3 regions of the Novosphingobium sp. BL-S-33 genome follow, and region 2 is predicted to be linked to each of the others. Evidence: riboswitches for the same ligand, from Rfam matches in the RefSeq annotation. Region 2 holds a riboswitch; each other region holds the start of a gene.
What was found. A riboswitch is a leader RNA that binds a small molecule or an ion and turns the genes downstream of it on or off. The one in region 2 is predicted to bind cobalamin.
Positions count from the first base shown of each region.

Region 1 (10,009 bases), 1.2 Mb from region 2:
GGTGTCGAATTCGCGCAAGGCTGGCTCTATTCGCAGGCGCTCCCGGCCGCCGATTTCCTGCGATATTATGAGCGTACGAACGCAGATGCCCCATCGCCGGAATTCCGGGGCATCGCGGGCTGATCGGAGAATTCAGCGCTTTCCAAGCGGCATCACATAGACATCCAGATGGCGAAGCTTCTGCGCGTCATCGAATTCGTAAATCGTCACCGTGTTCGACACGTCCGTTACCCCGTCACGCGAATTGCGCTCCTCCAGTTCCAGGATCACCCGGTTCGCCTGTTCGGTGACATGGCGCAAAGTTCCTTCCCAGGAGCTGCCCGCCGCATATTGCGAGATATAGAACTTGTACTTCGGCCAATCGATCACTTCGGCCTGAGGGCCCAGAAACACGCCCATGCGTTCATAGGCGTCGACATTGACGAGCGCCTCGATCCCGGCCCAGTCCGAGGCTTCCAGCGGCCCGGACTTCGCTTTCTCGACGATGCCCGCGAAGGCTTCGCTATAGGCGATGACCTTTTGCGTGAGACCGGTGAAATCCGTCGATTTCGGCATCTCATTCGCCATATACCCTCTCCCGATTTTATGGATTTCCCAGAATAATTACGCGTCAGGACATCACCAGGCCGCCATCGACGTTGATCGACTGCCCGGTCACCGTGCGCGCCTCGTCAGAGGCGAGGAACAGCGCCATCCGCGCCACATCGTGAGGCGTGGAGAAGGTCTTCAACGGCACGCCCGCGACCAGACCGGCCTCGACGTCCTCGAAGCTTTTCCCCTGCTCATCGGCGATCCGCTTCATGTAGTTGATCATGAGGTCGGTGCCGATGGCACCCGGCACCACGCAATTGCAGCGGATGCCGAATTCACCCACCTCCCGCGCAATCGTCTTGGTGAGAATGCGCAGTGCGCCTTTGGCCGCGGAATAGTGGCTCTTGCGGGCCATGCCGTCCCACCCCGCGCTGGACGAGAAGTTGACGATGGAGCCCGTCCGCCGTTCCAGCATCGAACGGTTCAGCACCTCGCGCGTGCACAGCATCGCGGCCATGCAATCGACCCTGTATGTGTCGAGGAAGTTGTCGACGGTCTGCTCCCAGATCCACTTGTCGACGCCGGGGACGGCCGCATTGTTCATCATCACGTCGACCTGGCCCCAGCGGGCCATCGCCGCCTCGACCATGGCTGCGACGTCCTCCTCCACGGTAACATCGGCGCGCACCGCCACAGCGTCGGCGCCGATTGCGGCGGCAACCTCCTCCACCAGCTCGAGCCGCCGGGCCGCCAGAACCAGCCGGGCGCCCTCCTGCGCCATCATCTTCGCCATGACCGGGCCCAGCCCGGTGCTCGCGCCAGTAATGATCGCGACTTTCCCTTCGAAGCGGCTCATATCGTGGCCACCTTGCGCATGGTCTCGTGGCTCTCCGCCGAACCGTCGAGCGCGCGGTTGAAGCGCTCGATGATACGCCAGCCCTGCCCGCCGCGCTCCAGAGTCCAGTGATTGACCGCCGCGCGCCAAAGGAACCAGCGGTCCTCTTCGCGAAGGATCACGACCGAATAGCCAACCGCCTCGGCCTTATCGCCATGCACGCTGATCTTCGGCGTCGCCGTGAGGTGCGCGCAGCCGGTCTTGACCAGTTCGAGATGGCCTTCCCACGCATACATGTCGGCGATTTCGTCAGGCGCCGAAAGGCGCAGAGTACCGCCATCGGGCAAAGTGAAGTTGTAGCCGCCGCCCTCGACCCACAAATCGCCCGCAGGCCGTGCCGTGCCGCTATCCACCAAAGGACCGTAAGTGTTCAGCAGATTGAGGATCTCCAGATGATCCTCCGCCTTGCGGCAGCGCTCTTCCAGCGCCGCCAAGCGCGCTTCGACATCCATCCCTGACAGTCCTTATGGTTTGCGTCCGGTCTTTTGGTGCCCGGTTCGATGACAGCTTACGCAACAGGATGGATCTGAAAAGCCTTTACGCGCGATCGCCCATGGCCGGGTGTGGGAGGGGCACGCGGCCACCTGCTCTCCGCCGGAACCGCCCCGCGAAGATTCTTCGGCGGCATTCATTTCGGACGAGGCGGCGAGCCGGCGGTATTTGATGCGCCGGTAAAACCTTCGGCATTTCGCCACGAAATCGGGTGCGACCTCCTGCCCCTGCTCCAGGAGATAAGAACGAAGCCGTTGCAGGCGATTGGTCGAGGCGGTCTGAAAAACGAGCTGTCGATAGGCCTCAAGCGTATCGTCGCGGTCGATGATACTGTTCGCGTCGGCGATGACTTCACCGAAGTAGGTGTCCACCAGCTGTTGCCCGGCGCTGAGCTTTCCCGACTCGGTGAGCTTGTTGATCAGCAACCATGACAGACGCATCTTGCTGTCTATGCGGTAAGTCGCGCCCTGACGCTTCACCCGCACCTGATCGGCGATATCGTCGATTATCATGGAGCAACCGGGCGCAAGCCGCTGCTCAAGCGTTTCCAGATCGCGATCGATCCGCCCATCGGCGTCGAGCATCAGGACGGAAACGGTCTGGTCGTCCGGGAGAACCGAAAGCCCGCTTCGCAGATCGGATGGCGTAACCGTGACCAGATCCTGGACACCGTAGCGCGCCAGATTGGCCTCTATTCGCGCGATGCGTTTCCCTGGCGAGTTCAACGATCGCCTCGGGCCGCCTGTCATCGGATCGAACGTGAACACATGGCCAGATTTGCCCGAATTTCGCAAACCCAGCGCGAGTGCGACCGTGGCCGCCCCCATGGCCGTGCCGACTTCGACGATCTGACCGCCGCGTTGGGCGGTTTCGTAGATGCGCGCATAGACGGCCGGCGCCAGCATCCCGTCACAAGTTGCGATAAGTTCAGAAAAAAGCTCGTTTCTTGCACCCTCGAGCGTCGGAAGCCTCCCGAAATGCCTCTCCTATTCAAGTGTCGCTACTGTGAGTCAGAAATATATGATCCACCATCTCGAGGAGAATATTATTTCACATGAAATTCAGCCGGATTCACCATCGACTCTTAATGATTTCACTCGCAGTAATTGCCTATTGTAGAGTGCGGATCATTTTTACGCTCATAAAATCACCTTCCGATCGGGAAAAATCGCGACCCATTTGGTCCGGGCGCCGAAATGCGAAGGCGGTTCCGGCTCGTGAAGCGCTCTTGCCCTGATGCACCGCCGAGACTACCAAAGCGGCCGTCGAGACGCTTTCAGGGTCTCGGCACTGATCGCGCCGGTGTCCCGAAAGGGGCTTAAAAGGGAACGCGGTGAGGACCTTGCGTCTGAAACCGAGGCTGTCCCTGCAACTGTAAGCGGCGAGCGCGATGCACATCGCGGCAGGGCAAGGCGCCCTTGCCGCAGCCACTGGGCCGGACGCTAAGTCATGCGGGGCCTGGGAAGGCCGTGCATCGAGGCCTTGACCCGCAAGCCAGGAGACCTGCCGGCGTCTGGTCGCTCTTGCCCTGGCCCAGGGGATGGCCGTGGCACGGTAACTCCGTCTGAGCGACGCACGTGCGGCGAGGGCCGCACCGGCATGCGTGCCGGGCGCTGGACGGCGTCCGTCCGGCGCACAGGCCGGCCGTTCGCGCGGAGGCCCTCCCCGAAAGTCGCTGACGCCGACGGGGTATTCACGAATGCAAGTCAGTTCTGTTTCGCATCGAACAACGGCGGCCGAGGGGCCTTCCGGCAAACCGCGCCTGCGCCGTCGGGTCGCGGTGCTTTTTGCCGCGCTCGTGGGCGCGAACGTCGCCACCTGGCTCTGGGCGTTCGGCGCGTTCCACGGCAATCCCGTGATGCTCGGCACCGCCGTGCTCGCCTGGAGCCTTGGCATGCGCCACGCCGTGGACGCCGACCACATCGCCGCGATCGATAATGTCACCCGCAAGCTGATGCAGGACGGGCAGCGCCCGCTCACGGTCGGGCTGTGGTTCGCGATCGGGCACTCGGCCATCGTGCTGATCGCGGCGACCACGATCGCGGCGGCGGCCAGCACGCTGGACGATTTCGAGGCATTCGGTCAGTCCGGCGGGGTTATCGCCACGGTCGTTTCGGCCAGCTTCCTTTTCGCCATCGCCATCATGAATCTCGCGATCCTACGCGGCGTGTGGTCTCGCTTCCAGCAGGTTCGTGGCGGCGGCACTTATGCGGAGGAGGATCTGGACATCCTGCTCGCCGGGCGCGGCCTGATGGCGCGCATCCTGCGCCCGCTGTTCCGTCTGGTACGCAAGAGCTGGCACATGGCCCCGCTCGGCTTCCTGTTCGGCCTGGGCTTCGATACCGCGACCGAAGTGGCGATCCTCGGCCTTTCGGGCGCTCACGCGGCGGACGGCATTTCGCTCGGAACGGTGCTGGTGTTCCCGGTGCTCTTCGCCGTGGGCATGGCGCTGATCGACACTGCCGACGGGGTCATCATGCTCGGCGCCTACGAATGGGCTTTCGTGAAGCCGATCCGCAAGCTCTACTACAACATCACGATCACCTCGATCTCAGCCCTTGTGGCGCTGGTGATCGGGTCGATCCAGACGGCGGCGCTGCTGGTCGACAAGTTCGGGCTGAAAGGCGGCTTCTGGTCCGGCGTCAGCGCACTGTCCGAGCATTTCAACACGCTCGGCTTCCTTATTATCGGCCTGTTCGTGCTGTGCTGGGTGCTGAGCTACGCCGTTTACCGCTGGCGTGACTTCGACGCCATCGAGGTGGCCACCGACGCAGGCTGAACCCACGCGGAGGATGCACCGGGCTTTCCCGGGCATCCTCCGCGTCCGGTCATGCAGTTGCCGGCTGCGGCCGGTTGGCGATCAGGTTCTCGACCACCGAGGGATCGGCAAGCGTCGAGATATCGCCGAGGTTCGAGAAGTCGTTCTCGCCGATCTTGCGCAGGATGCGGCGCATGATCTTGCCCGAGCGGGTCTTGGGCAGGCCCGGCGCGAACTGGATGACGTCCGGCGTAGCGATCGGGCCGATCTCATGGCGAACCCACTTGATCAGTTCCTTGCGCAGCGCCTCGTCCGGCTCGACTTCGGCATTGCAGGTGACGAAGGCATAGATGCCCTGCCCCTTGATCTCGTGCGGCATGCCGACGACTGCCGCCTCGGCAACCGCCGGATGGGCCACCAGCGCCGATTCGATCTCGGCCGTGCCCATGCGGTGGCCGGAGACGTTGATCACGTCGTCGATGCGGCCGGTGATCCAGTAATAGCCATCCTCGTCGCGGCGGCAGCCGTCGCCGGTGAAGTAGCATCCCGCGAATGTCGAGAAGTAGGTCATGAAGAAGCGCGCGTGATCGCCCCAGACGGTGCGCATCTGCCCCGGCCAGCTGTCGGTGATGACCAGACAGCCATCGGCTGCGCCTTCGAGCACGGTGCCGTCGTTATCGACCAGCATCGGCTTTACGCCGAACATCGGCTTGCTGGCCGAACCCGGCTTGAGCGCGGTGGCGCCCGGCAGCGGCGTGATCATCGCGCCGCCCGTTTCGGTCTGCCACCAGGTGTCGACGATCGGGCAGCGCCCCTCGCCCACGACCTTGTGATACCATTCCCACGCCTCGGGATTGATCGGTTCGCCCACCGAGCCGAGCAGGCGCAGGCTCTTGCGCGAGGTTTTCTTCACATAGTCGTCACCCTCGCGCATCAGTGCGCGCAGTGCCGTCGGCGCGCCGTAGAAGATCTCGACCCCGAACTTGTCGACCACTTGCCAAAAGCGGCTCGCATCGGGGAAGTTGGGCACGCCCTCGAACATCACCGTGGTCGCGCCGTTGGCCAGCGGGCCGTAGACGACGTAGGAGTGGCCCGTGACCCAGCCGATATCGGCCGCGCACCAGTAGATCTGGCCCGGCCGGTAATCGAAGACGTACTCATGCGTCATCGAGGCCCAGACCGAATAGCCGCCGGTGGTGTGGAGCACGCCCTTGGGCTTGCCGGTCGAACCCGAGGTGTAGAGGATGAACAGCGGATCTTCGGCGTTCATCTCTTCCGGAGCGCAATCGGTGGACTGCGCGGCGACCGAGCTGGCCCAATCGATATCGCGCCCCTTGACCATCGGCACGCCCGCGCCGGTATGGCTGAGGACGACGACGGTCTCGACGTCCGGGCAGGCCTTCAGCGCTTCATCGACATTCGCCTTGAGCGCGATGGTCTTGCCGCCGCGCAAGCCTTCGTCGCTAGTAAGCACGATACGGCTGTCGCAATCCTGGATGCGGCCAGCCAGCGCGTCGGGCGAAAAGCCGGCGAAGACAATCGAGTGGATCGCACCGATGCGCGCGCAGGCGAGCATGGCAACGGCGGCTTCGGGCACCATCGGCAGGTAAATGGTCACGCGGTCCCCGCGCTTGACCCCACGCGCCTTGAGGAGGTTGGCGAAGCGGCAGACCGATTCATGCAGCTCGCGGTACGTGATCCGGCGTTCCGGGTTCTTTGGGTCGTCCGGTTCCCAGAGAATGGCGATGGCGTCGCCGCGCTCGGCTAGGTGACGATCAAGGCAATTGGCGGAGAGGTTGAGCGTACCGTCGGAGAACCAGGAAATGCCGAAATCGGCTTCGTGGAAACTGGTCTTCTTCACCTCGGTGAACGGCTTGATCCAGTCGATCCGCTTCGCCTCGTCGCGCCAGAATCCCTCGGGATCGCTGACCGAGCGCTGGTACATTTCATCGTAACGCGCTGCGTCGATCAGGGCGTTCCGGGCCCATTCTTCAGGCACGGGATAGATGGCCTCAGCCATGACGTATTCTCCTCTCCGGCCGAGTGCATCCGGCGAAACCCTATTTCGCGCCGGCCCTGGACTCGCTTCGAGAATCCGGTCGGCGTCTCACTCGTTCGGCGTGACGTTAGCCAAAGATCGCGCGCCTTGCACCATGTTCGCAAAGGCTTCTTCAAAGGACGCGGGGAAATCCCGTTCCGGTTCCGGGACGGTTCTCCATCCCGGCGCGCGACAGGGCCGGTGGCTTGTGTTATCCCGTTGATATTGCCGCAGCGAAGGCGGCGGCGATTGGTCCCGTTACAGGCAAGTCCCTGATTGCGATTGCTGATCCCGATCAAGGACAAGTCCCGCGCGGTGGCCCAAGGAACCGGCACTTCTCGATGGAGTCTCGTCCATGTCTTTCAGTGACGTCATTACCCTGCCCACCCGTTCCGGCATCGAGCTGGAGGTCCGCCCCGCCAAGGAAAGCGACGAGGCCGACGTTACCGCCTTCTTCGAACGCGTGGCCGACGAGGATCGCCGTTTCCGTTTCTTTGCGGCCGCCGACAAGGTGAGCGCACAGCAGATCGCCCCGCTCGTCAATGCCGACCAGTTTCGCACCGAATCGTGGATCGGCTTCGACAAGGCGAGCGGCCAACTGGTCGCCTCGGGCGTGCTGGCCTGTGACGAGGCGCTCGATACCGCCGAAGTCGCGATCTCGGTTGCCAGCGCCTACAAGGGAAAGGGCATCGGTTGGGCCATGCTCGATTTTCTTGGCAAACAGGCCGATGCGCGTGGATGCCGCCGAGTGATCGCGATCGAGAGCCGTGAAAACAGCGCCGCCATCGAAGTGGAGCGTGACAAGGGCTTCACGCCCGAAACTTTCGAAGGCGATCCGACGCTGGTGGTGCTTTCCAAGACGTTTCGCTGAAAGGTTTCCACCGTTTCGGTGCGAACCGTCGGTGCCGCTAACCCCTTGGTAAGTCTACTTCTTGCAAGGCAATTCTCACATCAGGGAGGATGCCTTGCAAGACGTTACGAGTCCCGATCTACTCGTCCGCGATACCCGAGTGGGCGTATCGATCCTGTGCGAGGTGCGGCAAGGCATGCGCCCTTGGAAGGCCGCGCGACTGGATGATCTGTCTCCGGGCGGTTTCCGCATCGCCTGGCTTCCCGACACCCGCGACGACATGCCTCTGCGCATCCGCATTCCGGGGCTTCAGATGCTTGGTGCGCGGGTTTGCTGGGTGCGCGGGGCCACGGTCGGCTGCGAGTTCGTCGAGCCGCTCCATCCCGCCGTTTTCGAACATATCGTCCGCGCCGCCGCCAACTGACCGGTCCCCGGCAGTAGCGACAGCAAACGAAAAGGGCGGGCCTTGCGGGCCCGCCCTTCGCGTATTCCGTATCGGCGCTTAGCCTTACATGTGCAGCGCGCGGCCATAGGCGGCGAGCGTTGCCTCGTGCATCGTCTCCGAGATGGTCGGATGCGGGAACACGGTGTTCATCAGCTCGGCCTCGGTGGTTTCGAGCGTCTTGCCGACCACGTAGCCCTGGATCATTTCGGTCACTTCCGCGCCGATCATGTGGGCACCGAGCAGTTCGCCGGTCTTGGCGTCGAACACGGTCTTCACGAAGCCTTCCGGCTCGCCCAGTGCGATGGCCTTGCCGTTACCGATGAACGGGAAGGTGCCGGCCTTCACTTCGTAGCCCGCTTCCTTCGCCTTCGCTTCGGTCATGCCGACCGAGGCGATCTGCGGGTGGCAGTAGGTGCAGCCCGGGATGTTGCGACGGTCGAGCGGGTGCGGATGCACGTCCTTGTTGCCCAGTTCCTGCGCAATCGCCTCGGCGGCAGTGACGCCTTCGTGGCTTGCCTTGTGGGCCAGCCAGGGACCGTCAACGCAGTCACCGATCGCCCAGATGCCCTTGACGTTGGTGCGGCCGTAGTCGTCCGTCTTGATGTGGAAGCGCTTGTCCGGCTCGATGCCGAGGTCTTCCAGACCGATGTTCTCGACGTTCGGCACGATGCCGATGGCGACGATCATGTGGCTGAATTCCACCGCCTCGGCCTTGCCGGCCTTGTCGGTGATCGTCACCTTCACGCTGTCCTTGCCGACGACCATGTCGCTGGTCTTGGCGCTGGTCATGATCTTCATGCCCTGCTTGGTCAGCTGCTTTTCGAGGAACGCCGAAACGTCGGCATCCTCGACCGGGACGATGCGGTCCATCATCTCGACGACCGTGACGTCAACGCCCATGTCATTGTAGAAGCTGGCGAATTCGATGCCGATGGCGCCCGATCCGATGACCAGAAGCTTGGTAGGCATTTCCTTCGGCGTCATCGCGTGGCGGTAGGTCCACACGCGGTTGCCGTCAGCCTTGGCGTGCGGCAGGTCGCGGGCGCGGGCGCCGGTGGCGATCACGATGTGCTTGGCTTCAAGGGTCTCGGTGCCCTTCTCGCCGGTCACCTGGAGCTTGCCCGGACCGACAAGCTTGCCGGTGCCCATGTGCACGGTGATCTTGTTCTTCTTCATCAGGTGCGTGACGCCCTGATTGAGCTGCTTGGCAACGCCGCGCGAACGCTGGACCACGGCATCGAGATCGGCCGTGATGTTCTCGGCCGAAAGACCGTAGTTCTTGGCGTGCTTCATCTGGTGGAACACCTCGGCCGAGCGCAGCAGCGCCTTGGTCGGGATGCAGCCCCAGTTGAGGCAGATGCCGCCGAGCAGTTCGCGCTCGACGATGGCGGTCTTCAGGCCCAGCTGTGCGGCACGGATTGCCGCGACATAGCCACCGGGACCCGAGCCGAGAACGATGACGTCATAGGTATCAGCCACTGAGTTACTTCTCCTGATCGATGACGCGCGGTTTGCCGAATTCGTTCACCGCGACGAAGGTGAACACGGCCTGCGTCACCTTCACTTCTTCTTCTTCATGCCGATGGCGGCGCCAGGCTTCGATGGCGATCGTCAGCGAGGTACGACCGACGCGCTTGATCTCTCCATAGACAGACACTTCGTCACCTACCTTTACAGGCAGATGAAACTGGGTGCCGTCCATGGCGACGGTGACCGCGCGACCGCGCGAACGGCGGGCGGCGATAAGGCCGGCACCCATGTCCATCTGGCTCATCAGCCAGCCGCCGAAGATATCGCCATAGGCATTGGCGTCGGCCGGCATCGCCGTGACCCGGATCACCGGGTCACGCGGGCAACCGCTGGTCTTGTCTTCCATCTCAGGCAACCATGCCCAGCGGCGTTTCGACGTATTCGCGGAAGGCGGCCATCAGGCGCGCACCATCGGCACCGTCCACCGCGCGGTGGTCGAAGCTGCCGGTTGCGCTCATGACGGTGGCGAT
Region 1 is NZ_CM166474.1:2,575,329-2,585,337, reverse strand. It holds gene AC1VVM_RS12125 (EAL domain-containing protein) at 1-123, shown strand, start outside; gene AC1VVM_RS12120 (hypothetical protein) at 133-567, opposite strand; gene AC1VVM_RS12115 (SDR family NAD(P)-dependent oxidoreductase) at 611-1,387, opposite strand; gene AC1VVM_RS12110 (nuclear transport factor 2 family protein) at 1,384-1,878, opposite strand; gene AC1VVM_RS12105 (class I SAM-dependent methyltransferase) at 1,891-2,823, opposite strand; cobalamin riboswitch at 3,202-3,443, shown strand; gene AC1VVM_RS12100 (HoxN/HupN/NixA family nickel/cobalt transporter) at 3,618-4,697, shown strand; gene acs (acetate--CoA ligase) at 4,747-6,696, opposite strand; gene AC1VVM_RS12090 (GNAT family N-acetyltransferase) at 7,070-7,585, shown strand; gene AC1VVM_RS12085 (PilZ domain-containing protein) at 7,680-7,988, shown strand; gene lpdA (dihydrolipoyl dehydrogenase) at 8,073-9,488, opposite strand; gene AC1VVM_RS12075 (acyl-CoA thioesterase) at 9,493-9,885, opposite strand; gene AC1VVM_RS12070 (pyruvate dehydrogenase complex dihydrolipoamide acetyltransferase) at 9,887-10,009, opposite strand, start outside.
Region 1: linked by a shared signal. The riboswitch ahead of AC1VVM_RS12100 (HoxN/HupN/NixA family nickel/cobalt transporter) and the one ahead of AC1VVM_RS06350 (hypothetical protein) in region 2 are both predicted to bind cobalamin.

Region 2 (10,009 bases):
GCGGCTTGAACGGAAGCACGCGCAGACCCCGGTTGGCCAGCGCACGGCACAGCCCCGCGACCATGACCGACTTGCCCACGTCGGAGCCGGTTCCCTGCAACATCAAGCCAGCCATGCTACTCCTAACGCGATAAGTCCCAGCAGCACGCAGGCCCAGCGGTAGATCGCCAGTGCCCGCCGCAAATCCGCCGCCTGCGCTTCGGCGCCCTCCTCCCCGATCCACGGCTTGGCCGCAAGCACGCCGTCATAGGTGACCGGCCCGGCCAGCCGCACGCCCAGCGCGCCCGCCATCGCCGCCTCCGGCCATCCGGCATTGGGCGAGGCATGGCGGCCATGGTCGCGCGCCAAAACGCGCCAGCCGCCCGCTCCGGCAAGGCAGAGCAGCACGCCCGCCAGCCGCGCCGGGATCAGGTTCGCGAGATCATCGATCCGCGCCGCCGCCCAGCCATAGGCGCGGAGCGGTTCCTCCGGATGGCCGATCAGGCTGTCCGCCGTGTTGATCGCCTTGTAGGCCCAGACGCCCGGAAGTCCGCCGACCAGCAGCCAGAACAGCGGGGCGGCGACGCCGTCGCAGAAGCTTTCGGCAAGGCTTTCGATGGCGGCGCGGACGACGCCCGCCTCGTCAAGTTGCGCGGTCTCGCGGCCGACGATCATGCCCACGGAGCGCCGCGCGGCGGCGAGATCTCCAGCCTCCAGCGCGGCCAGCACTGGGCGCACGTGATCGTCGAGGCTGCGCGCGGCCAGCGCGGGCCACGCCAACAAAGCGAGCACAATCCATGCGAAGTTCCCGGCTACGGCGCGGACGGCGAATTTGACCAGCAGCGCCGCGCCGACAACGCCGCCGATCAGCGCGAGCATCGCGCCAAGCCCCGCCATGCGGCGCAGCGACGCGGGCCATGCCGCACGGTTCAGCATGCGCTCGCAGGCGCCGATCGCCTTCGCGAAAAAGCCCACCGGATGGCCGGTCAGCGCATGCAGTCGCGACGGCCAGCCCAGCAGCGCCTCAAGCACCAGCGCCGCGACGGCGACCGGCTCAGCCATGGCCCAGCGCCGCGTCGAGACGTGCCAGCGCGGCGGCATCGGCCGGTACGCCGAAGCGCAGCCAATCGGGGAATTGCTCGAAGGGGCGCACCAGTATCCGCGCGCGGGCAAGGCGCTCGAAAACCTCTCCGGCCGCGCAGCCGGTGACCAAGCGGAACAGCGGGCAATCGCCGCGCGGTTCGAGGTCGTGACGCCGCAGCACCGCATCCAGCTTGGCGGCGCGGGGGGGAAGCTCCTGCCGGGTCCTGGCGATCCAGTCGATATCGCGATAGGCGGCCGCGCCGATAGTCAGCGCCGCCGTGTGGAGCGGCCAGCTTCCCATCAGCGCGCGCAGCGTGGACAGGATCTTCGGCGGCGCCAGCACGAAGCCGAGGCGCAGCCCGGCGAGTCCGAAGAACTTGCCGAACGAGCGCAGGACGATGAGCCGGCCCCCGTCCACCGCATCGGCCACGCTCGTTTCCGGGCGGCAATCGGCGAAGGCTTCGTCGACGATCAGCCAGCCGCCCTGCCGTTCGATCCGGTCAGCCCAGTCCAGCACATCGCCGCGCGCGTGCAGGGCGCCGTCCGGATTGTTCGGATTGGCCATGACGACCACTTCGGGCGTGGCAGGGTCCTCGCCAAAGCGCACCGGACGGGATTCCGCGAAAGCCTCGACATGGCTGCGATAGCACGGCACCACCGCGCGGCCCGGCAGGCCTAGCACATGCCCGAGCAGGCGCAGCGCCGTCTCGCTGCCGGGGACCGCACAGCACAGCGCCGGATCGACGCCATAGTGGCGAGCGGCGACGGTCTCCAGCCGAGCGAGCCAATCCGGGTCGGGCAAGGCGCTCCAGTCCGGCGCCAATGCGTATGGGATCGGCCAGGGCGCGGGATTGAGGCCGGTGGACAGGTCGAGCCAGTCCTCCTGCGCGCCGCCGAACAGCCGCGCCGCCTCCGCCACGCGGCCGCCATGGTGCAGGAACCGCGCGATCACCGCAGCACCACCAGCGCGGCGAGCAGCGCGGTTTCGACAAGCTCGATGCCCGCGCCGTGCCCGTCGCCCGAAATGCCGCCGATCCGGCTCCTCAGCCAGTAGCCCCAGAGAGGCACGGCAAGGAACAAAACGAGCAGCGGCGGCGCGATCAGGACTCCGGCAAGCACTGCGGGCACGCACCAGCAGGCAAGATGCGGCCAGCGGATCGCGCTGCGAAAGCGGCTTCCGAGCCCTTCATGCAGCGGCGGCAGGGCCATGGTCCAGAACAGCGGCCCGATCCGCGCCAGCGCGGGCACCAGCAGCAGCGCCCAGACCTGCCCCGGCATCAGCGCATGAAGTAGCACCAGCTTGGCCAGCAGTTGCAGCACGATAGTGACGACCGCAAAGCTGCCGACATGGGGGTCGGCCAGAACCGCCGAAAGCCGCGCCCGGTCCTTGTGCGCGGCGCCCGTGGCATCGGCGATGTCGCCAAGCCCGTCGAGATGGAGCGCGCCCGTCACCGCTACCCAGGCGACAAGCGCGGCCAGCGCCGCCAGCCAGTCCGGCCCGGCCTTCGCGCCGAGCCACCAGCATCCGGCGACCAATGCCCCCACCATCAGACCCGCCAGCGGAAACCAGCGCATCGATTTCGCAAAGTCGTCATCATCCGCGCGCACGGCCGGCAGCGGCAGGCGCGTCAGGAACTGAAGCGCGAGGACGACTTGCCGGATCACGCGCTGCCCCGGTCCAGCGAAACGATCTGCGCGGCCGGCAGCCGTCCGCCGGTTTCCGGCCAGAGCCGCAGGCTGAGCAGCGCGCTATAGCCCAGTTCGAAAGCCCAGACTTGCCGGTGGTCGAAGCCAAACAGCACCGAGAGCACCGCGCGCATGGCACCGGCGTGGGTGACGACCAGCGTGGCGCGGTCAATGCCGCGCAGGGCCTCGGCAATGCGGTTGCGCAGTTGCGACCAGCGCTCGCCACCGGGCGGGGCGGAGCCTTCCGGATCGTCCCAGAACCGCGTCTGCACGGCGGGGTCCAGCTCATGCGGGGCCATGCCGTCCCACTCGCCGAAATCGAGTTCGCGCCAGCGCCGGTCGGAGCGATGCGGCAGTTTCCGCTGCCCAGCGATCTGCCGCGCGGGGACTTGCGAGCGCGAGAGGTCCGAACTCAGCACCTGGGCGAAGTCCAACCCGTCCGCCCGCAGCACGCAGCGCGCAGTACCCGAGGGAAGCGGCGGATCGTCGCGATGGCCGAGCAGGAGGCCCGGTTCGCGCGGCTCGCCGTGGCGCATCAGGTGAAGGACAATGCCGTTCACGCGGTCTCCGTTCCGGCGCCAACTCCGGCCTGCGCCCCGGCAACGGCGGCTTCGGCAAACGTCGCCATGCCTTCATGGGCCGCCAGGGCCGAGAGCACCACTTGCGCCGCCACCGCCGCGCCGGAGCCTTCGCCAAGGCGCATGCCAAGGTGGAGCAGCGGATCGAGGCCCAGCTTATCCAGCAGCCGCACGTGCCCCGCCTCGGCCGAGCAATGCGCGGCCAGACAGTGGTCCAGCACGCCGCCATTGTCCGCGAAGAGCGGCGCCAGCGAGGCGCAGCAGATGAACCCGTCGAGCAGGACCGGAACGCGGTGATGCCGTGCGGCCAGCACGGCGCCCGCCATCGCGGCGATCTCGCGACCGCCAAGGCGGCGCAGCGTCTCGAAAGCGTCGGTGCAATCGGCGCCGTGGAGCGCCAGTGCTGCCGCGACCGCCTCGGCCTTGCGCGCCACGCCCGCATCGTCGAGCCCGGTGCCACGGCCGGTCCAGTCGCGCGCCTCGCCGCCGAAGACTTGTGCCGAAAGCGCGGCGGCGGGGGTGGTGTTGCCGATGCCCATCTCGCCCACGAACAGCAGGTCGGTTTCGGGACGGACCACGGCGGCGCCAATGTTGATCGCCTGAAGGCATTCGGCCGCGCTCATGGCCGGCTCACGCGTGATGTCGCCGGTCGGCCGGTCGAGATCGAGCGGCACCACGCCCAGTTCCGCCCCACAGGCGCGCGTCAGCGCATTGATCGCTGCCCCGCCCGCACGGAAATTGGCGACCATCTGGTGAGTGACTTCGGGCGGATAGGCGCTCACCCCGCGCGCGGCGACGCCGTGGTTGCCCGCGAAGATCACGGCGTGGATCCGCTCGGCGCGGGGGATTTCCTGGCCCTGCCAGCCGGCCATGAAGACCGCGATCTCCTCCAGCCGGCCCAGCGAACCGGCGGGCTTGGTCAGCTCCGCCTGCCGCCGCGCCGCCGCATCGGCGGCCCCGGCATCGGGCGCGGGAAGATCGGCAAGCGCGGCGGCGAAAGCCGCGCTGTCGGCGAACATGGTCATGTGCAGATATACCCTTCGGGGGGAGTGCGGGTGATGAAGTGGCCTTTCACGCCCTGCGGCCATTCGCGATAAGGGACCTGCCCTTCCTCACTGGCCGCGTGGCGCACGGCATATTCGAGGATCGCACGCGCGGCCTCTTCGTCGGGCGTGAAGTCGCCCAGCACATAGCCCACCTTGCCCGGCGCGCGCAGATGGACGGCGCAGTGGCGCTGGCAGGCGAACAGGCAGGGCATCTCCTGGACCGCCACGCCTTGCAGGCCCGGTTCGGCGGCCTGCACCGTGCGCATGGCCTCGGCCAGCAGCGCGCCGCCGCGCTGCCCGCCTTCGTCCTCGCGTGCAGCGGCCGAGAACCGGCAGGTGCTGCAAACCACCACCGACGGTCCCGGCTCGACTGCGTTCAACATCAGAACTGGCTCCTCAGGCCCAGGTAAACCGTACGGCCGAGCGAATTGTAGCCGGCCGCCGTCTCGTAGTCCTTGTCGGTCAGGTTTTCGATGCGGCCCTGAAGCATGAGCCCGGGCGCGACTGTCCACTGGGCGCGCAAGTCGAGCAACCAGTAATCGTCAAGCTTCGCCGTGCCGGTGGCGGCGTTGTAGCTCCCGCCCGAATAACGCGCGGCGATGCTGGCGCGGATGCCCTGCGGCAGGTCCACGCCGCCCTCGATATTGGCGAGATGGCGCGGCACGCGCTGAAGTTGGCGGCCATAGGTGCTGCTGTCCGGCGTGCGGTCCTCCGCCTCGATCAGGCTGTAATTGCCTTCGGCGAAGAGCACCTTCCACTTGGCGGACGCCGCCAGTTCGAGGCCCTGCGCATGGGCCTTGCGAACATTGGCGTAGTAGCCGAAGCGCTCGGTGGTGGTGCCCGGGATGTAGCAGATGTCCGGCAGGGTGCCGCTGGTCGGGCAATAGGCGAAGTCGATCAGGTTGTCGGTATCGCGCTGGAACCAGGTGGCCGAGACGTGGAACAGGTCGCCAAGCCCCTGCTCGGCGCCCACCTGCCAGCCCTTGGCCTTTTCAGGCTGGAGGTTGGCCGCGCCGTAGTCGCTGAACAGCTGGTAGAGCGACGGAGCCTTGTAGCCCTGATCGTAGCTGGCGCGGATCACGGTCTTGCCCGCGTTCGGCGTATAGGCCGCACCGGCGCTGAACACCGTGTTGCCACCGAAGCGCGACTGATGGTCGTAACGCGCGCCGCCGCTCACGGTGAGCCCGGTCACAGGGCTGACGCGCAGTTCGCCGTAGACGCTGTTGGTATCCGCCTTGCTGGGCGTCAACACGTAAGGATCCGTGCTGTCCGTGGGCGAGGCGGTGGTCATCCGCTGCTCCTCGCGCTCGGCGCCGAAGACGGCCTGCACCGCGTCCGAGAAGCTGTAGGTGCCCTGATACTCGTAGCGACGCACGCGGCCATGCGCATCGAACGTGAGCTGCCGAATGGTCTGCGCGGGATCGAAGTTCTGGCGGTCGGTCTCGGTCTGGGTCACGGCCACGCGGTTGACCAGCTTGCCATCGAGCAGCGCGAAGTTGAGCCCGGCGTAGCCCGCCCACTCCTTGTTCACGCCATAGGCGAGCGAGTCCCCTCCAAAGCCGTCGAAGTCGTTATGCGAATCCGACCAATAGCCCTTGAGATCGATCGAAACGCCCGGCGCGACGCGATATGTGAACGACCCGTTGGCCGCAGACCGGCGATAGCCATCGGGCTCGGTGCCCTGATCGCTGGCCGAGATGCCGTCGGTGGTGAAGCGCGAGGCGGAGACACGCCAATCGATCGAATCCGACGTGCCGCCCACGCCGGCACGCGCCGAGACGGTATCGTGCGTGCCCGCTTCCACCGCGAAGCTGCCTTCCAGCGGCTTGGTCGGGGCACGGGTGGTGACATTGATGACGCCGCCGATGGCATCGCTACCCCAGAGGATCGACTGCGGACCGCGCAGGATCTCGATGTGATCGATATCGTCGGTGAAGAGGTTGGAGAAGGCATAGCCGCCCGCCGTCGAAGACGGATCGGCGAGGCGCATGCCGTCGATCACCATCACGCTCTGACCGGCATCGGCGCCGCGAATGCGTAGGCTGGTGGTCGTGCCGTAGCCGCCGTTGCGCGAAAGGCTGATGCCCGGCGTGCGCAGCAGCATGTCGGTGAGGGCGATCGGCTGCGCGGAAACGATGTGTGCGTCGTCGAGGACGGTCACCGTCTGGGCGACGCGATCGGCCGCCAGCGGGGTGCGCAGCGCGGTAACGACGATGCTGTCGCCACTATCTGCTTCGTCGGCGAAAGCCATCGTCGGGCAGGCCGCCGCGAGGGCCGCGAGCGAAACCGTGGTGGCGAAAATCCGGAACGTCATGGGTTTTCCTTCAAACAAGCATCGAAGACCCCCGCCGAAGCGCGAGCACCGGCAAGGCAATGGCTGTCGTTGCGCGAGGAAAAAGCCCCCTCGTTCACCCGGCACACCCTGTCCGGACGAAGAACGACTGCGTCAGGCAGGTCTCCTGGCTTGCGGGTCAATGCCGTCTCGGCCGCCTTCTCAGAATCCTGCCAAGTCAATGGCTTCGGCTCCAATGGCGAAATGGCCGCACGGCTCGCCGCTCACAGTTGCAGGGGCAGCCCGGGTCTTGAACCCGTGTTCCCTTTTGATCCTCTTACGAGGAACCTGTCGCGGCGCGGCAACTATCGTGCGGGCGCCCCGCTGGCAAGTGCCCGAAGCTTGCGCGCGCCCGCGAAGTGCCATAGGTCCGCCCCTGCAAAGGGTGCCCGAGAGGGCTTAATCGGGAAGTCCGGACCTGCGGGGAAACTCGCGGGACAGGCCGGCACTGCTCCCGCAACTGTAACCGGGGATGCGCCCCGCCACGCGCCATTGGGACCGGACGGTTCCGAGAAGGCGGCGGAAGGCGCGACGATCCGGGAAGTCAGGAAACCGGCCCCTTGCCGTCGTTCCTCTGCGCGGGCGGGATGCACCGGGCGGACGAGGGCATGGTTCCCGTAGCGGGAAGCAGCCCTGGCGAGACGACAGTCGAAGTCGTGTCGAAAGGAGCCTGCCAGAGTGACACCGATCCGCTGATCCTCTCGCCGGGGCGATATCGCCCGGGGCCTTTCCTGCACGCCTTTCCCCAACCGCCTTGGGAGATCCCAGACCATGAACCGTTCCGCCAATCCGCCATCCGCCCGCGTCAGCCTCTTCGTGTTTGCCGCGCTCGCCGCCGTCATGCTGGTGACGCGCACCAATTCGCTGAGTCAGGTCGTCCACTTGCCAGACACCGACCTTGCGAGCTTCTTCGTGCTCGGCTTCTTCGTCCGCCGTGTCATCGGTTTCGCCGCGCTGTTCGCGCTCGGCTATGCGATCGATGTCGTGGTGATCTCGGTGCTGGGCGGTTCCGGATTCTGCTTTACCCCGGCCTACGCGATGCTGGTCCCGGCCTATGGCGTGATGTGGCTCGCCGGGCGCGTGGCGGCGGCGAAGCTCGGTGACCGCCTTGCCGCCCTGCCTGCCATGGCCGTGCTGCTGATCGCCGCCACTTTCACCTCGCACTTGCTGTCGAGTGGCGGGTTCTACTTCCTTGGCGGCCGTTTCCCCGATCCGACGCTGGCCGGGTTCCTGCCGCGTATCGGGCGCTATTTCCCGACAACGCTCCTCTCCACGCTGCTGTGGTCGGGCATCGCCGCCGCGCTCTGGGCGCTGGCTGTGACGGTGCGTCCGGCTCTGCACGAGGGCCGCAAGTGACCGCCTGCCCTGCCCTGCTGGTCGCCGCGCCCGCCTCGGGGCAGGGCAAGACGCTCGTCACCGCCGCGCTCGCCCGCCGCCACGCCCGCGAGGGGCGGCGCGTGCGCGTGTTCAAGTGCGGGCCCGACTTCCTCGATCCCATGATCCTCGAAGCAGCGAGCGGTGCCCCGGTGCATCAGCTCGACCTCTTCATGGTGGGCGAGGCCGAGTGCCGCGCCCTGCTGTATGACGCCGCTTGCGAGGCGGACCTGATCCTTGTCGAAGGGGTGATGGGCCTGCACGATGGCGATCCCTCCGCCGCCGATCTCGCGCGGCGCTTCGGCCTGCCGGTGCTCGCGGTGATCGACGGATCATCCATGGCGCAGACTTTCGGCGCGCTCGTCCATGGCCTCGCGACCTATCGCGCGGGCGTGAACCTTACCGCCGTGCTCGCCAACCGCGTGGGCAGCGCAAGGCATTCGGACCTGTTGGAGCAAAGCGTACCCAGTGACATCCGCTGGCTGGGCGCACTGGGCCGAGACGCCGCAATCGGCCTGCCCGAACGGCACCTCGGGCTGGTGCAGGCGGGCGAAGTGGCCGACCTTTCCGCCCGGTTGGACCGGGCGGCGGACCTCCTGCCGGAAAGCGCACTCTGGCTGCCGGAGCCCGTGAGCTTCGCCGCGCCGGAGGACATTCCTCCACCGCCATCGCTCGCCGGAAAACGCATCGCCATTGCCCGCGACAAAGCTTTCGCCTTCATCTACCCGGCCAACCTCGCCTTCCTCGAAAAGGCAGGCGCGCAGGGCGTGCTTTTCTCGCCGCTGACCGACGCGGCCCTGCCCGCATGCGATGCGCTCTGGCTGCCGGGCGGTTATCCCGAACTGCATCTGGACCGCCTTGCCGCCAATGCTGCGATGCTGGCCTCGATCCGCGCGCATCACGCCGCCGGTCGCCCGATCCTCGCCGAGTGCGGCGGCATGCTCTACACGTGCGAGACGCTGGATGACGGCAAGGGCACCCGCGCCGCCCTGCTCGGCCTGCTAGCGGCCCAAGCGACAATGCAGCCTCGACTGGCTGCTCTGGGAATGCAGGAGGCCGAGATCGACGGCCATCCCGTGCGCGGCCATACGTTCCACTATTCGACGCTGGAAACCGCGCTTTCCCCCATAGCCCATGCCGACACACCCGATGGGCGCCCCGGCGAGCGCGTGTTCCGCCGTGGGTCGCTGACGGCCAGCTACATGCACCTCTACTTTCCCTCGGGACCGGAGCTGGTGGCCGCGCTGTTCACCGGGACCGCCCTGAAGTCAGCCGCAAAGCCCGGTTGACACCGCGCCGCGCAAGCGCCCTAAGCTGCCGGCATGTCCGCCGATATGCAGACCATTGCCGATGCCCGACAGGCCCTGTCCTCGGGCGATCTCGACCGCGCCGAGGCGCTGGCCGAAACGGCCCGCGCGCAGCCCGCGCTGGCACTCGACGCGATCGAGGTGCTGGCCCTTGCCGCCAAGGCGCGCGGCGCGGACGACCGCCACGAAGCCCTGTTGCGCGAGGCTATCGCCCTCGTTCCCGAGAGCGCCTGGCCGCGCGACGCACTGGCCGAGGAACTGCATGGCACCGGCCGCCTGCATGACGCCGAGACGGTCCAGCGCGAAACGATTGCCGCCCAGCCCGACAACCCCGATGCCCACACGCGCCTCGGCCATATGCTGAGCGAGCGCGACGAACTGGTCGAAGGCACGCACCACCTTTCCGAGGCCATCCGCATCGCCGGACGGCAGCCCCAGTTGCTCGCCGATCTCGGCCGCAATCTTCAGCGTCAGGGGCGGCTCGACGAAGCTGCCCCTCTACTGGAAGAAGCCGTGCAGGCCATGCCCGAAGCGCTGCCGCCGCTGCTCTGGCTGGCGGAGTTGGAGGAACAGGCCGGCCGTTTCGACCGCGCCGGCGCCCTGCTCGGCGGCGCGGAAACACTG
Region 2 is NZ_CM166474.1:1,339,695-1,349,703, reverse strand. It holds gene AC1VVM_RS06390 (cobyric acid synthase) at 1-115, opposite strand, end outside; gene cbiB (adenosylcobinamide-phosphate synthase CbiB) at 103-1,041, opposite strand; gene AC1VVM_RS06380 (threonine-phosphate decarboxylase) at 1,034-2,014, opposite strand; gene cobS (adenosylcobinamide-GDP ribazoletransferase) at 2,011-2,724, opposite strand; gene AC1VVM_RS06370 (histidine phosphatase family protein) at 2,724-3,308, opposite strand; gene cobT (nicotinate-nucleotide--dimethylbenzimidazole phosphoribosyltransferase) at 3,305-4,351, opposite strand; gene AC1VVM_RS06360 (DUF1636 domain-containing protein) at 4,348-4,755, opposite strand; gene AC1VVM_RS06355 (TonB-dependent receptor plug domain-containing protein) at 4,755-6,686, opposite strand; cobalamin riboswitch at 6,805-7,011, opposite strand; cobalamin riboswitch at 7,071-7,279, shown strand; gene AC1VVM_RS06350 (hypothetical protein) at 7,476-8,060, shown strand; gene AC1VVM_RS06345 (cobyrinic acid a,c-diamide synthase CobB) at 8,057-9,367, shown strand; gene AC1VVM_RS06340 (sulfotransferase family protein) at 9,401-10,009, shown strand, end outside.

Region 3 (10,009 bases), on a different replicon from region 2:
CGGCGGACCTTGCGGAAGCGTCTCCGGGGCGCGGCCAAGGACGAGTTGCAGCCGGTCGACACCAAGCGCGAGCGCGTTGGCCTTTGCCCGCTCGGCGCGCAGGATGTCTGCTTCTACGGCGATGGCCTGGTTGGCCGGATGGGCCAGCAGCCATTCGATCGACACCGATCCCGATCCCGCGCCGATATCCCACAGAATTTCCCCCGGTCTGGGGGCCAGCGCGGCCAGTGTAAGCGCGCGCAGGGGGCTCTTGGTGATCTGGCCGTCATGGTCGAACAGAGCGTCGGGCAGGCCGCTGGTGGAGGGCATGGCGCTGGCCTCTCCGCGAACCTCGATGCCCACCGCTACCGGGTGAGCGATGTCGGTGAAGTCCCAGTTTTCGGCCTGTCCGGTCCGAACCCGTTCGCGCGGGCCGCCAAGAGCTTCCAGAGCATGAATGGTGGAGGCCCCGAAGCCGAGATCGGCCAGATAGGCGGCGAGCCGCACCACCGCCGCGCCATCGCGCAGCAAGACCAAAACGCGCCCGCCGGACGCCAGATGCGGCCGCAGCCGTTGCAGCGGCGCCGCGTGAAGGCCAAGGCAAGGCGTGCTTTCGATCGCCCACCCGAGCCGCGCGGCGGCCAGCCCGAATGTGGACGGCGCGGGATGCGCTGCCCATTCGCCCGGCTGGAGATGGCGCGTCACGCTGGTTCCCGCGCCGAACCAGAATGGATCGCCCGAGGCCAGCATCACGACCTTGCGCCCCCGATGGGCGAGCAGTTGCTCCACGCCGTCGGCGAACGGCACTGGCCATTCGATGCAGGCAGCGTTAGGCGCACCGAGCAGGGCAAGATGGCGGGCCGCGCCCATCACGAGGTCGGCTTGGTTCAGCGCGGTCCGGCTCGCCGCGCAAAGCCCGTCGATGCCATCTTCGCCGATGCCGACGATGGTCAACCAAGGGGACGAGTTCATGTCAGCCAAGCCGAACGTCCTCCTGCTGGGCGGCACGACCGAGGCGAACACGCTCGCGCGCGCACTGGCCGAGCATGACATTGACGCCACCTACAGCTACGCGGGCCGCACCGATTGCCCGCGACCGCAGCCGATTGCCGTACGCGTCGGCGGGTTCGGCGGCGTGGAGGGGCTGGCGGCCTATCTGCGCCGGAATGGCATCACCCATCTTGTCGACGCCACGCATCCTTTCGCGGCGACCATGAGCGCCAACGCAGTGACGGCGGCCGCTCTCACAGGTGTCGCCCATGCCGCCTTCACCCGCCCTGCGTGGCAGCCCGAAATTGCGGACCGCTGGACTCGCGTGGCGGATATCGCAGCGGCCGTCGATGCCCTTGCCGGACCGCCCCGACGGGTGATGCTGGCGCTCGGCCGGATGCACGTCGACGCTTTCGCCGACCGGCCGCAACATCACTACCTGCTGCGCTTCGTTGATGCGCCGGATTCGCCGCCGAAGCTGCCCGACTTCAGCCTCGTGGTGGACCGGGGTCCGTTTGGCGTCGAGGCGGACCTCGAGTTGTTGCGGCACCATGCCATCGACCTCGTCGTCTGCAAGAATGCGGGGGGTACCGGCGCCAGCGCAAAGCTGATCGCGGCGGGGCAATTGGGCCTGCCGGTACTGATGATCGACCGCCCGGTCCTGCCGCACAGGCTCGAATTGCACGGGTCGCAGGATGTCCTTCGGTGGCTCGGTCACGAGGCATCCTCCGGCACTGAGCGCGGGGTGTAGAGGATCGGCGCGCCGGGTCGTTCGATGATCCGGGTGCGGCTGGATCCGACGATGACCATCGTGCGCATATCCGCCATTTCCGCCCGCGCCTCGCGAAGCGGGACGATCCGGAGGACTTCTTCCGGCGTGGACACCGCGCGGGCGAAGAGGACCAGCCGGTCATCTCCGCAGGCTTCGCGCAGAACCGTAAGCGCCTTGGCGAACCCCTCCGGCCGCGCGCGTGAGCGGGGATTGTAGAACGCCATCGCAAAGTCGGCCTCGGCCGCGAGCCGCAGCCTTTTCTCGATCACCTGCCAGGGCTTGAGGTTGTCGGACAGATTGATCGCGCAGAAATCATGACCGAGCGGCGCTCCGGCGCGGGCTGCTGCCGCCAGCATCGCGGTGATGCCGGGCAGCACCCGGATATCGAGTTTGCGCCAGTGCGCCGGGCCGTCCTCCAGCGCCTCGAACACGGCGGCAGCCATCGCGAAGACTCCCGGATCGCCCGAGGACGCGACCAGCACCCGGCGACCCTGCGCGGCAAGGTCCAGCGCCACGGCCGCCCGCTCAAGCTCCACGCGGTTGTCGGATGGGTGAAGCACCAGCCCGTCCCGGGGCGCAACCCGCGCCACATAGGGACCGTAGCCCACTACATCGGTCGCCTCGGCCAGCGCCTGCGTGACTTCAGGCGTGACGAGCGCCTCGTCCCCTGGCCCAAGGCCCGCGACCGCGATCCATCCGCTCACGGTCTGCGTCCCTGACCGTGGATGAGCAGGATCGAGAAATAGGGCGCGACGTTCTCGGCATCGACAAGCCGCGTCACCCGCTGCTCGGGCATGGCCGCATATTCGACCAGCCACGCCGCATCCTCGCGTCCGGCGGCAGCCACCGCGCGGCGCAGCTTCGGCAGATTGCGGCCGATCTTCATCACCACTAGCGCATCGGTATCGTGGATACGGCGCGCCAATTCCGCTTCGGGCAGCGTCGCCATCGCGACGGTCAGCACATCGTCTCCCCACGTGATCGGCAGCCCGGTCGCGTTCCAGGCGCCAGCCATGCCGGTGATGCCAGGCACAACTTCCACCGGCACCCGCCCGGAGAGCCGGCTGTGCAGGTGCATGAACGAGCCGTAGAAAAACGGATCCCCCTCGCAAAGCACGACGACGTCCTCGCCGCCGCTCGCAGCCTCCGCCAGCCGTTCCGTGCAATCGGCATAGAAAGCCTGAAGGCAGGCATTGTAAGCGGGATCGTCGAGCGGAATTTCGGTTGTGACCGGGTATTCCATCGCGATTTCGACCGCATCGGTCCGCAGCAGGCTGTCGACGGTGCTCCGCGCGCGGCCCGCGCGTCCTTTCTTGCGGAAATAGGCGATTTGCCGCGTGCCGCGCACGAGCCGGTCGGCACGCACGCTCAGCAGGTCCGCCGCACCGGGACCGAGGCCGACGCCGTGGATGGTTCCTGACGCGCTCATTCCGCGCGGCTCGCCAGTGCGTTGACGGCCGCCACGGTAATGGCGCTCCCACCAAGCCGTCCCTCGACGATGCAGCAGGGAACCGGCGCGGTCAGCCACAAAGCATGCTTGGACTCGGCCGCGCCGACGAAGCCCACCGGGCAACCGATGATGGCCGCCGGGCGAGGGCAGTCGGGGTCCTCAAGCATGTTGAGCAGGTGAAACAGCGCGGTCGGCGCATTGCCGATGGCGACGATCGCGCCGCCGAGATGCGGCCGCCACAGTTCCAGCGCGGCCGCCGAGCGGGTGTTGCCGATCCGGTGCGCAAGGTCCGGCACTTCGGCATCGCCGAGAGTGCAGATGACCCCGTTATAGGCCGGTAGACGCGCGCGGGTAATGCCTTCGGACACCATCCGTGCATCGCAGAGAACGGGCGCTCCCGCAGCCAGAGCCGCGCGCGCGGCGACTGCAAAGCCGGCGGAAAAGCGGATATGCGCTGCCAGTTCGACCATGCCCGCCGCGTGTATCATGCGGACGGCAACGGGCTCCTCCTCGGCGGAGAAGCGGGCAAGGTCGGCTTCCGCGCGGATGGTGGCAAAGGACTGGCGGTAGATCGCCGCGCCGTCCTTTTCATAATCGTAAGGCATCAAGCGACTCCAAAATGGGCGAGGAGGTCTGCGGCATTCAGACCCGAGCGAAGGGGCGGAGAACCGGCGCACGCGCTGAAGGAAAGGTCGTAGGCACCGTCACGCCCGGTCACGACCACGTCGGCGGCACCGGGATGGGCGCAGCCCTTGGTACAACCCGAAACATGCAAATGCCCGGAGACATGCGGCGCGAGGCGAGCGGCGAGCATCCGGGTTTCGACACTGGCTTGCGTACAGTCGGGCGCGCCGGGGCAGGCATCGACGCGCAGCAGCGAATGGAGGGGATCGATCGACAGGCCGTCGTGCTCGATCGGCCCAGGCCCCTCAGCCAGAAGGATGCGCCAGGGCGTCGTGCGAATGCCCGCCACGCCGGAGTCCTGCGCCAATCGCAGGAAGGCTTGCGCGCTCACGCGGCCGAAAGGCAGGCCATAGGCGGCGCCCATCGCGTGACGGCCGGGGACGGGCAGGGGCGCGGCGAGCCGGGGGGCGGCGGTTCCTTTCGCCCAGTCCGGCAAGGGTGCGGAATGGCGCGCCATGCGGCCCGCACTTGCACCGCCGCTTGCCATGAACCAGCGCGCCAGATCGATCAGTGCGGTGACTTCCCCGCCCGGCGCCAGTCCTATGCCGGTAGAGCGTCCATCGGCGCGCAGCAGGAGCATGCCGTCGCGCCCGCGCTCGATCCGGAAATCGCCGGGTTCGGCGGACAGCATCGGCACAGGTCCGGCGTCGATGACGAAACCGGCCTTGCCCGGTAGTACGGGCAATTCGTCGAGGCGCTCGTCCAGTTCGCGAGCGATGCGATGGGTATCCTCGCCGGGGCGCCATGCGGGCGAGACGAGGATATTGCGCCGGGCTTCGCGTGTTGCGTCCGCATCCACGAGGCCGGTCTCCAGCAACCGGTCGAGCAGGCGCGGCCATTCGGCCTCGCTCACACCGCGAATTTGCAGGTTCGCGCGGCGTGTAAGGTCAAGCGCACCCGACCCATGCGCGAGCGCCGCTTCGCCCAGAGCCACGGCCTGAGCGGGCATCAGGCGGCCGAGACGCGGCTTTACGCGGACCAGCAGCCCGTCTCCCGCCATCATCGGGCGCCAGGCATCGGGGCACCATCCCCTTACCGTGCCGCCGCTTCGATCCCCTTCCAGCGGACCCAAAATCGCTCTCCGCGCGCCGGGCGAACGAAGGCGGGGCATACCGACATGGCCGGCCGACGCGCGGCGATGGGCAGGCGCGAACTACGCCCACCACCACGCGACCGTGCAGCCCCAGCCACACAGCTTCGTCGCCCAGACGGAGAAGAACCGTGCCGTGACCATCCCCTGGGTCAGGGCAAGAGCGACCAGTGCGCCGGCAGGTCTCCTGGCTCGCGGGTCACAGCTTGATACACGCCTTCCCAGACCGGCAACGCGCCGGTCCAGTGGCTGCCCTTAAAAGGGCGTGTGCATCGCGCTATCCGCTTACAGTTGCAGGGACAGCCGCGGATTTGGGGGCTACACCCCCGCACCGCATTCCCGATTAAGCCCCTTCGGGGGCACCGGCACGATCATGTCCGGCAACAGGCACGCCTGTCACCTTGCCGCCGCTCTATCGAATTGGCTCTGCCAAGCCAATAGCCGATCCATAGTCGTCGCGAACGCGATCACGCGCTACGGCGAGGCTTCCAGCCCTGCGACCGCATCGCGGCTCCAGCCGCCGCCCATCGCCAGATAGAGCGATACCCGTGCCTGCAACGCCGCCGTCCGCGCCTGCACGAGGTTGAGTTCCACGTTGAGCAGGCCGCGCTGGGCAACCAGCTGTTCAAGATAGGGCGAATAGCCCTCGCGGCGGCGGTTGGTGGCAAGGCGCAGGCCTTCGGCGTCTGCCGTGCGCTGGGCGGCCAGGATGGTCATGAGTTCGTCCGCTTCCCGGGCCGAGCCAAGCGCGTCCTCCACCTCGCGAAAGGCGGTGAGCGCGGCCTTGCGGTAGGCCAGCGCGGCATTGTCCCGCTGGGCGGCGGCGCTTTCGGCCCCGGCGCGCAGCCGTCCGCCTTCGAAGATCGGCGCAAGGATGCTGCCACCCAGAGACCACACTCCGATCGGATCACCCACCAGCAGCGAGGACCATACCAAGGCGCCGGAGCCGGTGAGTTGAAGCTGCGGCAGGAAACGCTTGCGGGCAGCGGCGAGCGACTTGTCGGCGGCAGCCAGTTGCAGCTCGGCCTGCGCCACGTCCGGTCGGCGCGCCAAGAGCTGGGACGGCAGGCCTTCCGGGATCACCGGCTCTGTCAGCAGGGCGAGCGAAGTGGCGCGCGCGACGCCGCCGGGCACGTTCCCTGCGAGCAGGCGCAAGGCATTTTCCTGCCGCGCCGTGGCTTCGCGCAAGGAGGGGATCAGTTGGGCGGTGGCCTGATACTCGGCCTGTGCCTGCGCAAGGTCCAGACGCGGCGAATAGCCCGCGCCGACCCGGCGCTCTGCCAGTTGCAGTTCCCGGCGCCGCGCGTCCAGCGTCTGTTGGGCAATGGCAAGCTGCGCGTCGAGGCCGAGCAAGGCGATATAGCCGTTTGCCGCCGTCGCCGCGACCGAGAGGCGGATTGAATCCCGCGCTGCCTGGCTGGCCAGCCACCCCGCGCGCGCCGCTGCCTGCTGGTCTGCCAGACGCCCGAAAATGTCTGCTTCCCACGCCGCCTGCACGCCCGGCTGCGCGATCTGCTGCACCTCTGCGACCCCGAAGGCATCGATGCTGCGCGAATCCGATGCCGAGGCTGCCGCGTCGACCGTGGGCAGCAACTGCGCATGGGCCAGCCGTTCCTGCGCGCGCGCGTCGCGGATGCGGGCGGCGGCCTGCGCGATGTCGATGTTGCGCGCCAGAGCCGCTTCGACGAGTGCGGTAAGCTGCGGGTCGCCGAAGGCCTGCCACCATGCGCGGTCGAGCGGCGCAGTCGGCCCTGCGTCGGTTCGCCACTCTGCGGGCGCGACCACGGGCTCCACGGGCGCGAGGGCTACAGGCGGTCCCGCGCAACCGGCAGTCAGCGCCAGCAGGCTTGCGACGATGGCAAGGCGCCGCATCAATCCCTCGTCGACACGGTGATCTCCACCGACATGCCCGGCCGCAGCCGCTGCGTGAGGGCCTGCCCGGGATCGATCTTGATCCGCACCGGAATGCGCTGCGCCACTTTCACAAAGTTGCCGGTGGCGTTGTCCGCCCGGAGCACCGCGAATTCGGAGCCGGTGGCGGGCGCGATATCCTGCACATGGCCCGTCAGCCGCGCGCCGCCCAGCGCGTCCACGCGGAAATGGGCCCGCTGGCCCACGCGCATGTCCCGCGTCTGCGCCTCCTTGAAGTTGGCGATGATCCACATGTCGTCCGGCACCAGGAACATGAGCTGCGTGGCCGCCGAGACATAGGCGCCGTTACGCACGCCGATTTCCGAAAGGCGCCCGTCCACCGGCGCGCGGATCACCGAATTGTCGAGGTCTATCTGTGCCAGATGGAGCTGCGCCTGCGCCGCTTCCACCGCCGCCTGAAGACCGCCCCGGCCGACGATCACCGATCGCACGTCCTGACCGCCGATCGCGCGCGAGGCGCCGGCCTGTCGCACCGCCGCTTCTGCGGCGAGCAGGGTGGCCAATGTCTGGTCGCGCTCCCGCTCCGAGATCGAGCCGTCCGCCACCAGTGCATCGGCCCGCTTCATGTCGGCCCGCGCCCGAACGAGCTGCGCTTTGGCGCTGGCGATCCCGGCTTCCTGCCCCAGCAGCGCCGCCTCGCGCGAGCGCTGGCTCTGTTCGGAATTGGACAGCGCGGCGATCTGCCCGGCAAGGTTGGCCTTCGCCTGCTCGACCCGCGCCTGATAGATGCGCCGGTCGATCGTCGCCAGCACTTCTCCCGCCTTCACATGCTGGAAATCGCGCACCGGAACCGAGGTGACATAGCCGTTCACTTGCGGGCTGATGACCGTCACTTTGCCGCGAACATTGGCATTGTCGGTCCGCTGCGACCATCCCGCGAAGGGCGGCAGGTCCCAGGCATACAGGATGGAAAGCACGCCCAGCACCGCCAGCACGACGATCGCGGCCACCGTCCAGCGGCTCTTGACCGGGGGGCTCCAGCCCGCCGGGGGATTGATCTGGGTATCGACGCCGCTCGCGCCGTTCCCAGCAGTATCGGCCCCAGCCGTATCGCGTTCTCCACTGCCTTCCACGCCAGCCCTCTGCTTTCTCAATCCCGATCCGCCGGAGGTCCACCCGCGGCCGCTGCCGCCTGCGCAGCGCTGCGCGCCTGCATTTCGCGCTGGAGCAGGATGATCGGCGATTCCTCCCTGCGTCGCCGGATGCCCAGACGAATGGTGATGCCCCACACGACCGCCGCCACCGCCAGCCAGCCGGAGAGCAGGAAGACGTCGTTGTAGGCGAGGATATTCGCCTCTCGCGCCACTTGCTGCGACAGCAGCGCCACCCCTTCCGCCGAACGCAGCACCGGATCTCCCACCACGCTGGAAAACGCGCCTCCTCCCGCGCGCAGGCGATCCGCCACTTGCGGGTTGGTCATGACGATGCTCTGCACCAGCTCGTGCGAATGGTACTTCTCGCGCAGGGTCTGGAATGTGCCCAAGAGCGCGGTTCCGACAAGGCCGCCCACGCTCTGGCTCATGCCGAACAGCACGACGAAGCTCACCATGTTCTTGCCGCCGCCCAGCAGCGCCCGCGCAAATCCGATAGCCACCGTCTCGGCCAGGAACAGCATCGCGGCGAAGCCGATCAGCGCCTGGCTGAAATAGAGGTTCGCCGGGCGCGTAAGATTGGTGGAATTGGCGTCCATGAAGGAGCCGATTGCAATCAGCACCACCGCCAGGTTGATCAGGCGCCCGGGATGCGCGGGGTTGAACATGGCCAGAGCGAACAACAGCCCGGCGATGGAGGCCAGCACGATCAGGCCGTTCAGGATCACCATCTGGTCGTTGATCATGCCTACCGTGTTGAGCAGGCCCACCGAACCGAATGTCTGTTCGGACAGCAGGATGCGGACGGTGGCCGCCACCGCGAACAGGCGCAGCATCTCCCGCGTGCCGATCCAGCGCGTGTTGATCAGCGGGTTGCTGCGGAAATGCTCGTGGATGAAACCGGCGGAGATCAGCGCCACGCTGGCCGCCAGCGACCAGCCCATCCACGCCCGCTCTGTCCACCATTCGATGCGCCCTTCGGACAGGACCGCGATCAGCAGCCAGAGGCCGGGCGCGAGCATCGTGAACGCCACGAAATCGAGCCGCTCGAACGCCTTGATCCGCTCACTGGGCGGCAGCGGCAGTGTCATGATCGCCGCCAGCGTGACCAGCGCCAGCCCCAGTTCGAAACGGTAGAGCATGTGCCAGTCGCCCGAAATCAGCAGGCCGGGGGACATCATGCGCGCCAGCGGCGTCGTGAGCTGCGATACCGAAAGGCCGATCATCGCCCCCATGCTGCGCTTGGCCGGAGACATGCCCTGCGTAAGATAGAGCGTGGTCAGGGTGGAGAGCCCGGCACCCGCAAGCCCGCTGACCGCGCGAACCGCCACCGAACTCCAGAACCCGTGGACCAGCAGGTGCAGCATGGTGGTAACGGCGTAGACCACCATGATGTGGCGGATGAAGGTCTGCAATCCGAACTGCTGGCGGAACTTCACCAGCAGCAGGTTCGCGGTGACGTTGGTCATCAGGTAGGCGGCGGTGAGCCAGGCGCTTTCGTTGGTATCCAGCCCCAGCGTGCCTTGCGCGAAGGCAAGGTTGACGGTGACCAGCGCATTGGCCAGCCCGCCGGTGATGCCGACAAGGATGCCGATCAGGAAATAGAGGCGACGGCGGTTGTCCGGATGATCGGGATTGGCGGGTGAGCCGGCCAGCGTGGGGCGCTCATGTGGTTTGAACTCATAGTCCATCCCGTTCCTTGCCCATTACCCCAGCGGCCGTGACGCGAATCCGCGGCTCCGTGCTGAATCGAAGACTGGCCTGCTTCGCCCGCAAAGACAAGCAGCTAGGCCCAGGTGCGTCATCCACAGATCGATTGCATCGCCTGCATGAGAACGCTTTGCCTGCCTTGCCCATTCTCCCGCGTTTGCGCGGCGGCGGCCAGCACGGCAGCGGGGAGGGCCAAGAGCATCGCGCCGCTGCCGATCAGCATCCATCGGGGATAGCCGCGCAGCCGCCGCCAGAATCCGGCGACGGCTGCCGCGATAAGTGCCACGAGGCCGCAGCACAGCATTGTCAGA
Region 3 is NZ_CM166475.1:927,995-938,003, reverse strand. It holds gene cbiE (precorrin-6y C5,15-methyltransferase (decarboxylating) subunit CbiE) at 1-951, opposite strand, end outside; gene AC1VVM_RS20745 (cobalt-precorrin-6A reductase) at 950-1,720, shown strand; gene cobJ (precorrin-3B C(17)-methyltransferase) at 1,684-2,445, opposite strand; gene cobI (precorrin-2 C(20)-methyltransferase) at 2,442-3,170, opposite strand; gene AC1VVM_RS20730 (precorrin-8X methylmutase) at 3,167-3,796, opposite strand; gene AC1VVM_RS20725 (cobalamin biosynthesis protein CobG) at 3,796-4,947, opposite strand; cobalamin riboswitch at 5,126-5,347, opposite strand; gene AC1VVM_RS20720 (efflux transporter outer membrane subunit) at 5,440-6,837, opposite strand; gene AC1VVM_RS20715 (HlyD family secretion protein) at 6,837-7,970, opposite strand; gene AC1VVM_RS20710 (efflux MFS transporter permease) at 7,988-9,679, opposite strand; gene AC1VVM_RS20705 (hypothetical protein) at 9,790-10,002, opposite strand; gene AC1VVM_RS20700 (DUF899 domain-containing protein) at 10,005-10,009, opposite strand, start outside.
Region 3: linked by a shared signal. The riboswitch ahead of AC1VVM_RS20725 (cobalamin biosynthesis protein CobG) and the one ahead of AC1VVM_RS06350 (hypothetical protein) in region 2 are both predicted to bind cobalamin.